Regions from separate parts of the Flavivirga eckloniae genome, predicted to be linked through region 1. Evidence: riboswitches for the same ligand, from Rfam matches in the RefSeq annotation. Region 1 holds a riboswitch; each other region holds the start of a gene.
The links. Region 1 has a riboswitch for cobalamin ahead of C1H87_RS19835 (TonB-dependent receptor plug domain-containing protein). Riboswitches for the same ligand answer to the same signal wherever they lie in the genome.
Positions count from the first base shown of each region.

Region 2: another riboswitch for cobalamin. It lies ahead of C1H87_RS22325 ((2Fe-2S) ferredoxin domain-containing protein); the one in region 1 lies ahead of C1H87_RS19835 (TonB-dependent receptor plug domain-containing protein).
Region 3: another riboswitch for cobalamin. It lies ahead of nrdG (anaerobic ribonucleoside-triphosphate reductase activating protein); the one in region 1 lies ahead of C1H87_RS19835 (TonB-dependent receptor plug domain-containing protein).

Region 1 covers NZ_CP025791.1:4,839,461-4,844,872, reverse strand. Annotated here, with positions in the region: gene C1H87_RS19845 (RNA polymerase sigma factor) at 1-156, opposite strand, end outside; gene C1H87_RS19840 (S41 family peptidase) at 305-1,738, shown strand; gene C1H87_RS19835 (TonB-dependent receptor plug domain-containing protein) at 1,938-3,800, opposite strand; cobalamin riboswitch at 3,868-4,124, opposite strand; gene C1H87_RS19830 (bifunctional adenosylcobinamide kinase/adenosylcobinamide-phosphate guanylyltransferase) at 4,214-4,717, shown strand; gene cobT (nicotinate-nucleotide--dimethylbenzimidazole phosphoribosyltransferase) at 4,730-5,412, shown strand, end outside.
Region 2 covers NZ_CP025791.1:5,417,135-5,422,546, reverse strand. Annotated here, with positions in the region: gene cobI (precorrin-2 C(20)-methyltransferase) at 1-185, opposite strand, end outside; gene C1H87_RS22335 (sirohydrochlorin chelatase) at 182-1,114, opposite strand; gene cobA (uroporphyrinogen-III C-methyltransferase) at 1,119-2,663, opposite strand; gene C1H87_RS22325 ((2Fe-2S) ferredoxin domain-containing protein) at 2,663-3,460, opposite strand; cobalamin riboswitch at 3,548-3,743, opposite strand; gene C1H87_RS22320 (AAA family ATPase) at 3,759-4,286, opposite strand; gene cbiB (adenosylcobinamide-phosphate synthase CbiB) at 4,287-5,219, opposite strand; gene C1H87_RS22310 (pyridoxal phosphate-dependent aminotransferase) at 5,210-5,412, opposite strand, start outside.
Region 3 covers NZ_CP025791.1:5,273,860-5,279,271, forward strand. Annotated here, with positions in the region: gene C1H87_RS21790 (TetR/AcrR family transcriptional regulator) at 1-6, opposite strand, end outside; gene C1H87_RS21795 (RNA ligase family protein) at 136-1,170, opposite strand; gene nrdD (anaerobic ribonucleoside-triphosphate reductase) at 1,286-3,154, opposite strand; gene nrdG (anaerobic ribonucleoside-triphosphate reductase activating protein) at 3,158-3,610, opposite strand; cobalamin riboswitch at 3,741-3,938, opposite strand; gene C1H87_RS21810 (outer membrane beta-barrel protein) at 4,052-5,290, opposite strand.

The DNA.
Region 1 (5,412 bases):
ATACTCCTGCATCTTCTTTTTATTGTTCCACAACTTTAACAAAACCTCCTGTGTTGCATCCTCAGCTTCCTCTGTAGATACAAGTAATCGCTTTGCTAAACGAAAAACTTTATCTTTAAAAGGCATTACAATATTTAAAAACTCTACTTGAGTCATTATTGGTTTAGTTTAGTTAAAAACAGCTTATTACTGCTATTTGATATTACGACGAACCACTTCCAGATTTGTTACAATATTTTTTTTATTATACAATAATGTAAGTAAATTTAGGGTTTTAAAGACTAAACGCTTATAAAAAACAGCTATGAAAAATTTAAAAGCCCTAACCCTATTACTCATACTAACTCTTTTAATAACGGGTTGTTATGATGATGGTGACGATATCACTACGGTTACGACGAGCGAAATAAACGATTTTGTTTGGAAAGGAATGAATGCTCTTTACCTCTATAAGCAAAATGTACCTAATCTTGCTAATAATAGGTTTTCATCTGATGAAGATTACACCAATTACCTAGAGGATTTTACCAAACCTCAAGACTTATTTGAAAGTTTAATATATGAAAGAAAAACAGTAGACAGGTTTAGCTGGATCGTTGATGATTATTTTGAATTAGAACGTCAATTCCAAGGCATCACAGGTACTAACGGTATGGAGTTCGGTTTTTTTGCGACACCAAACAGTAGTACAGAAGGGTTTTGTGCTATTCGTCTGGTTTTACCCAATAGCCCTGCCGATAATAATAACCTAAAACGTGGTGACATTTTTTATGGTATTGACGGTAACAGACTTACCAATGATAATATAAACGCTTTGCTAAATCAAGAAACGTATACTATAAATCTAGGGTTTTATAATGACAAAGGCACACCTGAAACTACCGACGATTCTATAGATCCGCTTAACAAAGATATTACCCTTACTAAAGTTCAATACACCGAAAACCCTATTCATAAAACAGATGTAATAACTGTAGGCGGCGAAAAAGTTGGCTATTTAATGTACAATGGCTTTACTTCTGGTTCTGAAAATGCATTGAATACTGTTTTTGCCGATTTTAAATCCAATAATATACAACACCTAATTGTAGATTTAAGATATAATCCGGGTGGTTCTGTTAGCACAGAAACTTATTTAGCTAGTATGATTACGGGGCAATTTACCGGAGAAGTTTTTCAAAAACTTGTTTATAATGAAGATTTACAGGCAGAAAACAATACCTATAAATTCACTAATAAAATAGATGAAGGTTCAGCCATTAACAGTTTAGGTCTTACAAAATTATATATACTTACTACTGGTAGATCTGCTTCGGCCAGCGAAGGACTGATAAACGGTTTAAATCCATATATCGATGTTATACAGTTAGGAACGAATACTACCGGGAAAACCCAAGCATCTATAACCATTTATGATTCCCCAAACTTCGGAAAAAAAGGCGCAAACCCAGGACATACCTATGCTATGCAGCCTCTAGTTGCTAACGGTGTTAATAAAGATGATGTAACTGTACCATCTTCTGGTATAACTCCTAAAATAGAACTAGAAGAAAGCCCCTTAAATTATGGTATTTTAGGCAACATCGACGAACCTTTATTAGCAGCAGCTTTAGCAGATATTGAAGGTTCTACTGTTAAAATAGCAAACATAAAGGCTAAATCTGGCTTATCTTTTAAGTTATTAAAAGACAGTAACGACCTTAATCCTTTTGAAGGGGGCATGCGCATTAACCAATAAAATAATAAATCTAGTCAATTAAAATTTTACCAGAATTGGTTCTGTATATTCTTGTAATAAAATATTTAATACGATAACAATAAACGCTCTCAAAATATACAGAGAGCGTTTTTTAATTACTATCATTGTTTACTTATAAATAATGCCACCGTTTTAGTGGCATTTAAATAAAGTGTTTAAGTTACAGGTATTAACCTTTCTATAAGGTTAACTGAAAGCCTATTCTAACATTTCTTCCTTTAGTTACATAGCCTGGAACGTCTTGATAATCTTCATTCAAAACGTTGTCGATACCTCCAAAGAATTTTATTTTGTCTTTTAAAGCCTTATGGCTTAAGTATAGATTAACTAAACTAAAACTTTCCAAAGGAGGCACAAAACTGTTTTCAAATCTATCATGCACGTACTGGTACGACAAAGAAGCAAACGTCGTTTTGCAAAGATTGTAACCTATCTGTAAATTTCCTTTATGTTTAGGTATTCTACGAGCTAAACTTTCTTTATACTCTGTAAATGCATAGTTAGCCGAAATAGATAGTTTCTCTAATGGCGTGGCATTAACTTCAACCTCTACACCTCTAGCATTCAATTTATCGGTTGCATTTACATATCCGCCATCAATCCATAATACCGTGTTTTTTTCTTCCCTATTAAAGAAAAGCCCAGTAATTCTAAAATCGTTGTTCAATTTAAACTCTACTCCAGTTTCAATAGTTCTATTTTCTTCTGGTTCTAAATCTGGGTTTGGACCAAAAGAACCAAACAATTGAGATAAAGAAGGTGTGATAAATGATGTACTATAAGATCCAAAAACTTTTGTATAACCCTCGTCATTTGATTTTATGGTGAACGATGGGTTTAAATTATATGTAAAATGGGAACCATATTCGCTGTGATTATTTAACCTTCCACCAGCGTTAACATTTAATCCAAAATCTGATACAAAAACAAAATTTAAATAAGGGTCAATATTTGTAAATGATTCTTCTTCAACAAAATCAGCTTTACTATCTATAACATTTAGTCCAACAATGGTATAAAACATTTTATCAAACACATACTTATTATAGGCATCTATAACATAGTTTTTTGATTTGAATATTGACGGAAAAGCAGAAATAAATTCCCTATCATATTCACTAAAAGCCGCATTTAAATTAACACTACCATTTCTATACTTATACTTTGAAGACAATCCAGCTCTAAATTGCTTGTTTTTGAATTCATCATCAGTATCTACTAAATTAAAATCCGCATCAAATCCATCAAAACCAGATTTTAAATCTGAAAAATTCCCATAAACATTTAAAGATAACGCTTTGTTAAACCTATAGCCCAAGTTAACATCAACCCCATACTTTGAATATGCATCTTTTTCATTAGTATCACTAATTGCAGCAGAAAGCCCATCGGTATATTGATTGCTAAACGCTGCTCGGTAAGTAAACTTATTTAGAGTACCATTAAAAGCAACACTATTATTAAAATCTGCAATGTCATAATTTTGATCCGACTCAGACTGATTCGTTCCTAAACTTGAAGCAACAACAGCACTTATCTTTTTAGTTCCAGCTTTTTTAGTTGTTATATTAATAACCGCCGATGCAGCTCCACTACCATATAAAGTACTGGCCGCCCCTTTAATTATTTCGATAGATTCAATTTGACTTAAATTTAAAAGCCTAAAATCATAAGCCCCGCTAAGCTGCGACGGATCACTTACTTGTACACCATCAATTAAAACTAAAACCTGACGGTTACGTCCACCACGAATATAAACGTCTAAATTTTGTCCGGCGTTACTCCTACTCCCGTTAATTTCAATACCCGATTTCGTGTTGATTAATTCCGAAACCGTTCTTCCTTGGTTTCTTTCAATTTCTTGCTTAGAAATCTTAATAACTGTTTTTCCTGAATTTTCACGTTTCAATTTAAATCTTGAATCTGTGATTACAACTTCATCAAGTTGTTCTAAATTAGTTGAATCCTGCTCCTGTTGAGCAAAACCAATTAAAGATACACCAAAACACAGTGCCCCAAAAACATTTAATTTTTTGTTCATTACAATGAATAATTAATCGAGAGATCGCATGTATATCATACGCAAACTTTTGTCCCGAAAGTTTAACTTATTTGTTTTGAAAATGGCAGGTCTCCTGACTTGTTTTACGTTATTTTACCTTCCCAGCAAAAAGCCAGTGGTTTTGAAGTTAATAACATCCTCTATCGAGGTACCGAAACAGGTTCGGTTTAAACTTACAGTTGCGGGAACAGTTCAAGAATGAAGAAAATGATTTTAGATATTTAAAATCATAAATCTTTTCACTTGATTCCCTTTTAATCCGTTCAATTAAAATTGAATAGAACCAAAATTCGCTGCAAATATACTAATCCATTTTAGATTTAAAAGTACTCTTGTACTTTATTCATTTAAATATGTAATCTTTGCAAAACCATTAAAATAATTTTCTTCTTATGATTCTTTATATAACAGGAGGCGAACGTTCAGGAAAAAGTAGCTACGCACAAAACTTAGCATTATCGCTTTCAAATTCACCTAAGTATATAGCAACATCTCGTATTTGGGGAGACGACCATAAAAAACGAATTGAGAGACATATTGCAGATAGAGACGAAAGATGGACATCTGTTGAAGAAGAAAAAGCAATTTCTAAAGTAATAAACACAAAAGAGGTCGTTGTTATAGATTGTGTGACTTTATGGCTCACAAATTTTTATATGGACACAAAAAATAATGTTGAAGAAAGCTTAGAATTAGCAAAAGCCGAATTTAATAAATTGCTAGGTTTGGATGCTACCATTATTATTATTTCCAACGAAATAGGTATGGGCGTACATGCCCAGACCGAAATAGGCAGAAAATTCACAGAACTTCAGGGTTGGATGAATCAACACATTGCCAAAAATGCAGATAAAGCGACTTTTATGGTATCTGGAATACCCGTAAAACTAAAATAAAAAACCTACTATATGAATCCTGAATTAGAAACAAAACTTCAGCATAAAATAGATACAAAAACAAAGCCCATTGGCGCTTTAGGTGAACTAGAACGTATCGCTTTTCAAATTGGCTGTATTCAACAAACCGAAAGTCCGAAAATAGAAAAACCGTCGGTTGTGGTATTTGCAGGCGACCATGGCATTGCAACCAAAGGTGAAGTAAACCCTTTTCCACAAGAAGTAACCGCTCAAATGGTTTATAACTTTGTTAATGGAGGCGCAGCAATAAATGTTTTTAGCAATACCAACAACCTAAACTTAAAAATAGTTGATGCCGGAGTAAACCATAAATTTCCCGAAGAGCTCGATATTATTAATGCCAAAATTGACTTTGGTACAAAAAACTATCAAGAAGAACCGGCTATGACGTTAGCCCAATGCGAAAGAGCTTTTAAAGAAGGTGGAGCCATCATATCTCAACTTAAAAATGAAGGCACGAATACTGTTGGTTTTGGAGAAATGGGAATCAGCAATACCTCGTCGGCAGCTTTGCTTATGGCATATTTTACAAAAACACCAATAGCCGAATGTGTAGGTTCTGGCACAGGGCTAGACGGTGAAGGTATTAGTAAGAAACAGGATATATTAACCGAAGTTTTTCAAAAATACGATCCGCAAAATGCTCTGGAAGCTCTGTCAGTTTTTGGTGGTTT
Region 2 (5,412 bases), 580 kb from region 1:
TTTTCCAGATCTAATTCATAATGGTTTAGAATAGCGCGAGAATAACTAGCTTTTCTATCATTTTTAAATAAGGATCCGGGGTAATATATTTTATCTACTTTATGCAGGGTTTTTAATCCTTTTAAAGTGATGAGATCAGGGTCGCCCGGACCTAATGACACGCCATATATTTTGCCTTTTGTCATATGCCTAATCCTTTTTTTATTTTTGAGAGGACACTGTTTTTTTGTCCAACTTTTTCATCTTCTTCAAACAACACCCCTTTTACATTTAAGTGGTGCCCTATTTGTTCTTTACCTTGTTCGGATTCTACCCCAACAATTTGCTTACGGTATTTACATAATTGGCAATTCATATTTGCGGTACCGTTAATGGTTTCATCCAAACGTTCGTCAAAAGCTTTTAGAATGAGTTCATCGACTCCAAAAGCTTTTGTGTAAATATATTGGAGCGGTGAGCTTTCATTAAAATCACGTACTTGTTTATAGATGCGTTCTAAAAGAATGCCTGTAAAAAAGAAAAAAGGAATCGCTATGGTGCGTTTAAATGCCATTTTACTTGTTAGCTCTAGTCCTTGAGTAACATTGGGGTAAGCTGTACCACTGTATGAAACCGTTGTAAAACCAAAGCCCATGCCTTCGCCCAACATGCAAGCCAGTTTATGTACATCTGAATTGGCATCAGGATCGGTTGTACCTCTCCCAACGACCATTAAACAGACCTCTCTTCTATCGATAGGTTCGTGTTTTTCTTCTTCTTCTAATATTCTTTTTTGGGCCAATTCCAATAAAAAGGAGTTGACACCAAGATGCTTCCCCATTTTAATGGTTAAATCGTCATAATATCCCTGTATGGTATTCATTTCATATGGAATATCATTTTTGGCATGAGATCCTGCAAAAAGAATGATGGGCAAAGCGTAAATCTCACGAATGCCTTTTTGGTACATCCGTTCTATGGATGCTTCGTAAACGGGGTGATTAAATTCTAAAAACCCATAATCTACTTCGTAGTCTGAGTAACGTGCTTGCAGAATGCCTACCAATTCTTTAAACGCTGCGGTTCCTGTTTTGGTTCTACTACCGTGTCCGCAAAGTAAAATTCCTTTTTTCATTGTTTTAATTAATTGGTTTTACGCCTATTAAAAACACTACTGGCATTTGTAATTCTTGCTTTTTTATAGCGTCTTCAATGCTTCCCAAGGTTGATGAAAGTAACACCTCGTTATCTCTTGAAACATTAGAAATTGCATTTACCGGAATATTGGGGTTTTTGCATACTTCCATTAGTTTAGGAACAATTTTATCCAAGCTTTTTAAGCCCATATAAAGCGCTAATGTGTTACCGGCATTTAACATTTCGGCAATGCCGTTTAATTGTGCCGTAGAATAATCGGCCGTATGCGCCGTACAAATTAAAATGGCATTGGATTGTCCTCTTTCTGTAATGGGAATATTAACGGTATTGGCTGCTGCTAATGCTGCTGAAATTCCCGGAATTACCGTAAAAGGTAGTTTGTGCTGTTTTAAATAACGAACTTCTTCGGCCGCCCTGCCATAAATATAAGGGTCGCCAGATTTTAATCGAACAACGCTTTTGCCTTGCAGACAATGCTTCTTCATTAACGTATTGATGTTGTTCTGCCTCTTTTCTTGACTTTCTGCATCGCCAAATTTCTTGCCTACATAAATCTTTTCTGCTTGGGTGTTGATCTCTAAAATTTCATCTGAAACTAAATTATCGTGCAGTATTACTTCTGCATTTTGGAGTGCATGAAACGCTTTTAGGGTCAATAAATTTTTATTGCCCGGCCCCGCTCCTGCAATCGTTATTTCTGGTAATTTACTTTTTGAAAAAATCCACTCGGGGTTAGAATATTCATACTTAAAATGAAGTGCTTTTTTTGATTTTGTATTATCAATTAGTTTATAGCTTTCATGTTCTGTGTCTTCAAAAACAGGTGCTGGTAGCTCCAGTTTTAAAGCGGCTTTTTCGTAAAATGCTTTCCGCTTAGGATGCTCGTCGGCACAACCATTGATAATGTCTCCAAAATAATGTTGGTCTATAATGGACTCGATCAACCCAATCGCATCTTTTTGATGAATTAGATTCACAGGAATATTTGGATTTTTTAGATGTTTTTTGTTTGCTAAAAACCGTCCTGGATGACGTTGAGGGCCTATCAATCCTGCTAAACGCAAAATGGTTAAGTTACTCCCAAAGTGCTCTCGTAATAATTGCTCTGCTTTTAATACGCCTATACCTGAAGCTTTTTCTGGTTGACAGCATTCTGTTTCATCTGTTAAACGATTTGTGTTTTGATATACAGACGTGGAACTAACAAAAATGACTTTTACATGTTTGGGCGTGCGTTGAATAATTTGTTCGATTTGAAGCGGATAAATGGTTTCTATATTTTCAATTCGCTTTGGAGGAAAATTAATGATTATGGTAGATGCTTCATATATAAAGGCATCCCAATCGCCAATAATGGTATCTGATGCAACATGTATTCTTGTTGCGGAAAACGTATATTTTGCAAAGGTTTTTAGTTTGTCTAATCCTGATACAGAACCACTGATTGCATGTCCTTTTTTTTGTAGCTCTAAAGCAAGCGGTAAACCTAACCACCCTAATCCTAGTATAGAAATTTGTTCTTTCATCACACGATTGGGCTTGTGTTTAGTAACTGAATTTTTGTACAATAATTCCAAACACTGCTTTCATTAGAATTGATGGAAATTTTCCCTAAAGTTTGTCCAAATTTATTCTTGAAACGTATCCCTGTTTGTTGGGTTTCTTTTTGATAAAAATATTCTGTAACAGAAATTTTTGATTGCTGTAATTCTTTATTTTCTTTTGGAACTGCGGCTATAGTTAATGGGATGCTGTCTGTTTTAGTTATCAACTCAAGTATGTGCTCTTTTGAGTAGTCTACAGCGCATATTTCTTTAAACGGAATTGGGTTTTGATTCGGGATATGAAGTGTTATGCCTTGTGGGTTTTCGAGCAGGTATAAGAATAGTGGGTATAGGTATTGGTCTGAGCTAAACCCTTTTGTCATGTAGCATTCACCTAATTCTTTATCATCTTTTAATTCAAAAGGTTTTGGTTTTATTGGGGCTCTTTCATTATTTGAAGCTTGCTTTTCCCAACCATTTTGATACAATAATTCGGTTTCAATGGGGCATTCATTATTTATATGTCCTTTTACAATATGATTTATTTTTTCTGGAGTCAGTTCTTTATACCAAAATTCTCCAGGATGCACTATACATGTGGGAGCGTCTTCACACCTTCCATTACATCTGGTTTTAATGGTATGTGTGTTGTTCCAAAGCTCATTGTTACGTAAATAAGCTCTTGCTGTTCTTACAACTTCTTCACTTCCTGCTTTTTTACAAGAACCTCCATCGCAAAAGAAAAAGGTATGTGTCGTATTGGCTATATTTTTCCCCATCTTACTTTTTATAAAGAAATAAAAATGAAGAGTAAGGAGCCCAGAAATGGGCTATCGAACACTTTAACTTTTATTCCCGAAAGTTTAAATTATGTTGTGCATTAGGCAGGTCTTCTGACTTACTCTACTTTTAACGTCTTCCCATTCTTTAGAACAGTGACTTCATGTTAAAAGCTTTTTTAGAGCTTACAGCTGCGGGAACAGTTTTGGATTTACACCAAATTCCCTTTTAATTCTATATTTTTAATAAAAAATATAAGAAACCAAAAGCGCTACGAATGTATCATTTTTTTTTGAACTAAAGGATTAAATTCAAAATGAATTCTACTCTTTTTAAAGGAGATGTTTTTGAGAGCATAATAATATCAAACCCTCTTTTTTTATAATATTCTAAAAGGGCTTTTTCTAACTTGAGGCAATAATCAAACTCTTGCAATCTCTGTCCGTCTTTACAATAAATCTCAAACCAAGTTGGTGCAAAAAACACTTTTTTATGATAGACTTCATGATAAGGACATGTTTTTAAATAGTTTGGAATTTCCTTTTCTGCAACGGTTAAGTAGGCTTCCAAATCTAGTAAAGAACGATCACAAACAAGTGCTTTATTATTTGACAACTCTTCGTTTGTTATTTTATAAACAAGATTGGTAAATCGATTGATATCTAGCCAAGGCATCCCATGTCTCCCATGTTTTTGTTCGTCAATAATTACTTTTCTAGACACTTCGTCCATGCAAGGTACACTGTCCTTTAAGAGATTTATCAAAGTCGTTTTTCCAGTACCTGGGGCTCCAGTAATAATGTATTTTTTTTGAAGGTTATCCATTTAAAGCACAAGAAAAACAACAATAATTAATATACAAAACAAAGTACTTACTGCGTAGTTAATTTGACTAACGGTTTTAATTTCTTCGTGTTTAATTTCACGATTGTTGCTTCCTATAAATGGTTTGTCAACCAATTTCCCATGATAATAATTGGGGCCTCCAAATTGACAATTTAAAACATAGGCCAATGCTGCTTCTGGGTAGCCTGCATTTGGGCTACTGTGTTTTTTCCCTTCTTTTAAAATAAAGTGAATGCCTCCTAATTTAAACCGAACAATTACTATTAAAAAGGCAGTAATTCTGGCTGGAAGGTAATTAACAACATCGTCTAGTTTTGCGGCAAATCTTCCGAACAGGATATAACGATCATTTTTGTATCCGATCATAGAATCTAATGTGTTGATCATTTTATAAGCCATTACACCCGGTATTCCAAATATTGCAAAATAAAACAGTGGTGCAATGACGCCATCACTTAAATTTTCTGACATCGTTTCAAAAGTGGCTATCCTTATTTGTTGTTCGTTTAAGTTGTTAGTTTCTCGTCCAACAATCCAAGATAAACGTTTGCGTCCAGCATCTAAACCTTCATCTTTTAGTGTTTTAAAAACAGCCTTTCCTTCTTGTATTAATGTTTTGTTTGCCAAGCAATAAAATAACATGACTATTGAAAATAAGATACTAAGGATAGTAAAACCTTTTGAGTTTAGCCATTGTATCATTAACAACGGCATTACAAAAGCGGCGCTTATTAATACAATAGATAAAAACATGCCTTTTAGTAATTTGCCCCTGCCCTTATTACCTATTTTTTCACCAAAAGCAATTGCTTTTCCGTAGAAAACAATGAGATGTGGCATCCATTTAGGGTCACCAAAAAGCAGATCTAAGCAAAAGGCAACAATTAATATGTAAATAGTATTTAAAGCCATTCCTTTAAGGCTTGAACAAGTTTAATATTAGCTTCTTTACTTTGTGTAGAGACCCGAATATACTCGCCTTTTAATCGAGAAAAATTGGTAGCATCTCTAATTAGTATTTGGTGTGTTTTTATCAGGAACTCCTTTAATTCCTTGGCTGATTTATTTTGCAATTGAACTAAAAAATAGGGTGTATTGCTTTCAC
Region 3 (5,412 bases), 430 kb from region 1:
TATCATATTACAAATATACTCTACGGTATATAAGTATGCAAAATTTTATTCCTGTTTGATTTTTTTAGTTAATTTTTTGGGTTGTTTTTTATACTTTGGCTAACGGTCAAGTATAAGCGGTCGTTTTAATGCCGCTTATACATTGTTAGCAGTATTTATTAATTCCCTTACTTCTGAGCTAACACGTTCAATAATCCAATCATTATCTTCAAAAGACAGTTCTTTCAAAAGATTATCATTGTTTTCATTAAAATCTATTAATATGTCCTGCACGCATTCTGTTACAATGTCCTTTAGTCTTTGCTGATTATCAATGTCTAAAGCTCCAACTTTAGAGATAGCGCTCTCTAATCTATTAACGGTTATGTAGTTTCTTAATTCATCAAGTATGAACGCTAGATCTTCGGTTTTTGATGAGACATTTGGTATATACGACCATTTTTCAGCTTGATGGAATTTATTTTCCTCGTCAAATTCTCTGTTCTTCAATTTAACAATTGGTCGGGAAGAAATAGAGCGATCATTTAGTTGTTGGTTAAATGGTTTAACTACTACCCCTTCAATTAAATTATCCTGTAATTCACGAATACCTAATTGTTTAGGGATTGTGGAATTTATTCGAGTGTTAAAGTTCATGGCATCTCTAAACTTACCTATGAGTAATGGTTTTGCATGGAACAGATTGTGTTTTTCGAAATAGGAAATTGCGGTCTCATAGTCCAAATAATATTTTGAATTATCTTTTTCGACTGCAATATCAAAAGCACAAAACTTAATAGATGGGGAATAATAAACTCCAGTTTGTATAGCATTTACATTATTATCAGCCTGAACATCTTCATGCGGATATTCGCCACCAAACAATTCCCCATATACAATATATTTATCTCCGGCATTGTTTGAACTTAAGTCTTCAAACAAACGTATTATATTACCTTCAATTTCCCTTACAACGAGCTGGAAACCGAAAAAATCATCGTTCCACGATAAATATTCCTTCCGTTTAGCAAATTTCAATGTTCGATTTTCATATACAAAACTAAAGTTTGCACCATGAACTTTTTCAGTCACAACCCATTTTAACTTCTCCATTTTGGAGAAATCATTTTCACTTAACCCAAGCTTTTTTAAACTGCTTGGCATTTTTTCATAACCTGAAAATTCACTCATAGTATTTCAATTACTGCTAACTAAGTTATATAATCAATTGCGTCTATTTCTCTTATATCTTCAAATATATACAAAACCCTATGTCTACGAAGGATTTTATATATAATTAAAGCTATTAGCTTATAATCCCTTCCTCTTGTCGATTCTTTTTATACTTGTTTAATTGCTCTGTGTGCTTGTTTTGCAAATGATCTTTTAAAACTTTGGAGCCATCATATTGATAAAAACGTAAATCATGTTCCTTTTGGCGTGCAGAGCTAAAATTTGAAACGCGTTTTAAATACCCAATTACTCTTGTGCCATAATCCACATTTTTAGAATCGCATTTACTGCATTTTTGTAGTGTTCTTTTATCTATGTTGGCACATTCGTTACAAATGGTTATTTTAATATTAAAACAGAAATAGTTGCATCCGGTTTGTGCTGTGGCATGAATTAATTTTAAAAAGCCTTCTTTATTTGGTGCTTCTTCAAGATTTAAATGAAGGGCAGAACCTCCATCTAAATATTGTATCATCTCGTTGCCATGAAGCATTATTTTGTCTAATGGATTAACAGAATCATCTTCAACAGCATAGAAATAAGAATTATAACAATCTCTTGGTACGAACAGACCATCTTCCTTATCCCATTTTGCATTTTTAACACCTAAATTTTCAGCAGGTACAAACTCGGTGTTAAACATATAACCATATTCTTTTTTTGCCTCTTTATTGGTATCATAAATTATTTTTAAATGCCTGCTTACAAATGCTTTGTAAACGGCACTGTTTTCTGGTTTAATGCCCTGACTTTCGGCAGCTTCAACCATACCGTTAATGCCTATGGTTAAAAATTGTTTGTCTAACGAAATAAATCCGGCATCATAAACTGGTAGCATACCAGCTTCTTTATATTCTTCGATTAGTTTACGATAGGCCACCTGGTATTTCTGGATTTTTTGTATTTCGGTTTTTAAGTCAAGTTGTTTTTGGACTAGGCGATTCATGTTTAAGGTGATCACATTTATAGAACCTGTAGATACACCTCCTGCACCAAGCGAATAGCTAAATGTATTATCGCTAATTTCGTTTCTTAGTCTACAGCATGATGCTAAGCTATCGGCACTTTCCGATTGATAAATAAAAAAAGAATTTCCTTCACTTAATTCTGTGGCGCACATATCTGCAAATGCTGTATCAACGGGTTTGCCTTCTTTTACCAACATAGCTGCTGTAACTACAGGAAATGTGAGTACTGCTTTTTCTCTTTCTTTGTTAAACCATTTCATAAAAAACTGCTGTAGGTTCTTTAAGCTTTCCCATTGCGGCTTGGTCATATCTGGAAATACAAAATCGCCAAACATACTATTGAAATATTGTTCATCGTACAGGGAAATATTCCAAAAAACAGATTGATACCCACGAGCAGCTGCTGGTTGATTAATGGCATAAACGGCATGTTGAAGGTGGTTTTCCACTGTTTTTGTATTGGTATTTAAATAATCATCTCCAAAATCAATTCTGGCGAAATAGTCGAAATACAATAAAAACTCAACAGTGGCCAGAGCACCCGCAAACTGCGAACTAACAGCAAAAACAAGATTAACAAATTCGCCACAGTAACTTTCCAGATGTTGTGGCGCCTTGCTTTCTCCGCCAAGTTTGGTTAATCCATCGAATAAAAAAGGATACATACTAATAGAGGTGCAATAAGGTTTTAAAGAGGTTTCGTCATGCACATATATTTCATGCTCTTCTATTTGCCTGATATATTCATTGGCCAGATCTTTACCAAAAAGATTTTCTATTTTGTTTTTTACCAGTTGTCTGTTTACTTGAACATTAATATCCTTGTTCAATTCGGCTTCCATGGTAGCAATATTTTTGTTGGATACATTGGCATTTGCGTCCATTTTAGATCCGTCTGCTGCATTACTTGCAGAAATGTAATTTTCAATAAAGCTAATTTTTTTAGAAATCTGTTCGCTTGTTAATCTAATCATGGCTTAATAGTTTTTTAAGAATAAATGATTTAATGTGTTGTTGGTTTTTACTTCAATGAATTTTTGATTGGTTTTTGGGCTATCCAAGCCTCCAAGTAGCTCTATCCATGGTCCTGTTTTTACCCAAGTAAGTTGAGATAAGATGCTTTCATCTAGTTTGGTTTCTCCAGAATAGAGACAGGTTTTGTATCCGTTTTTTTGAGCACATTTTAAATAACTAATTAGGTCTTCTTTGTGCCATTCTCCTCCCATAAACAGGACACAACTCGCCATGCCTTTATATTTGTCTAAGATGGTTTTAAAGAAACTTTTAGATAGTAATTGACCGCTACCTTTTTTCCAAAGGTTAGGGGAGTGGCAGCCTTTACAGCGTATACCACAACCAGAGATAGTAAAGCAAATGCTCACTTCTCCTGGAACTTCCTGAAATACTATTTCTAAATTAGAGTAATACAGTTTTTACCAAATTATATCCATTTGCAATACATAGAATTGTATTACTTGAACATTACTAACTTGTCATAAAAAAAGGTACGTTTATTCGATAAAGGAATACACCGTGCCATTCGCTTTTTTCCCGAAAGCGTGACTTATATTGAATATGGCAGGTCTTCTGACTTACTCTGGTTGTTACGTCTTCCCGTTCGGTTGGAGAACAGTGACTAAGAATGTAGAACCATTTATAGAGTTTACAGCTGCGGGAACAGTTCAGGTTTTTCACCTGATTCCCATTTTAATCCTAACAATAGAAAATTGTATTAGAACCAAATTCTATTCAAAGATAAAAAGGCTTTTTTCTGTATTTAGAGTTTACTTTTTTAGTTATTAAACAACTTATGAACAGGTTATGTAGCTACCTATTTTAACTGTTGTTTACCAGTAATGTACGTTGGGTTTTTAGAATATTGAATAACCAAAAATGATTGATAATGTTTGATAGTTTGAATTCCAAAAAACATATTCTCCTAAAAGTTCTCTGCGCGTTTGATACCTCACTTCTAAACTGTATGTATCATAGATTTTATAACCTACTCCAAAGGCCAAATTAGTTCGAGTTTGAATATCTAGAGTACTAAAAACAATATTATTGGTGTTTATAAATTCAACTGATGAGTTTAGGTTTGCATCGAATACATAGGAAACATTTGCGAAAATCTTAGAATCATCATTAAGGAAAAAATAGTGCCTTAAACTCAAGGGGATTTCAATAGAACTATAAGCGACTTTTGTTGTTAAACTCCCTCCAGATATGTTATTTGCATTAGTTGTTTTTTCAGATTTAAAACTTTGATAAGTTGGTTCGATTGAAATGGACCATTTATTTTTATTAAAGGGTAATATGTATTCTGCTTCAATACCAAAGCCGAAGTTTAATTTACTTCCTAAATCGGTATCTGTAAAGTTTGATCTGGTATTCTCTATTTTTAAAGAAGCGTTGTTCAAGCGAGGTCTAATAGATAGATTGAATAAATCTCTTTTTTTATTTTCATTATAATTTGTAAAGTCTGAATTATTACATCTATTGTAATCGGTAAAAAAAGATATTAAACTGTTCTTTTTATACTTTAAGTTTTCAACTCGTTTCATTTCAATTATAGAACACTTTAAATCATTCCATAATTGTTGTTTAAATTGGACATTTTCCTTTATGTAGTAATAGTCTAAAGTGTTGTACCTTTTATAAATTAATGGCTCAATATTAGAGTCTTCTTTATTGTAGAAATATCGTCTTAAATTTTCATCTACATATAGGTATAAATTGGCTTTACCCTCAACCAATACTTTTAAAAAGAGTTTTTCTTCACTAAATATGGGTTCACTACTACGACTTAAATTATCAATACTTTCTCTAGATCGATCTATTTTTACTTGCTCTCTTATGTATTTTGAGTCATTATAAATTCCAAATTCCCGAACGTAGCTAATATTGGTGTTTTTTATATCACTAGTTTCCGATAGCTTGTATTCGAAATCTTTCGGATTGTTTTTCCAGTCTATGTTTTTGATTAGACATTCAACTTTTTGTCCGGAATTGTCTATGTAATATCCTTTTTCAAAAGAAATTTGAGAATAACAATTAAGGCCTAAAATTGTAACGAAAAGTAATAATAAGTGATCTTTTATTGATAATAACATCGAATAATTGATTTAGGGTTTGAGAGTAGGCGTTTAATATTTTAAGAACCAAATGTAGTCTTTTTAAAGGAAATTTAATTTTAAAAACTTACAATTTTGAAAGTGTTTTTAATAAAAAAACA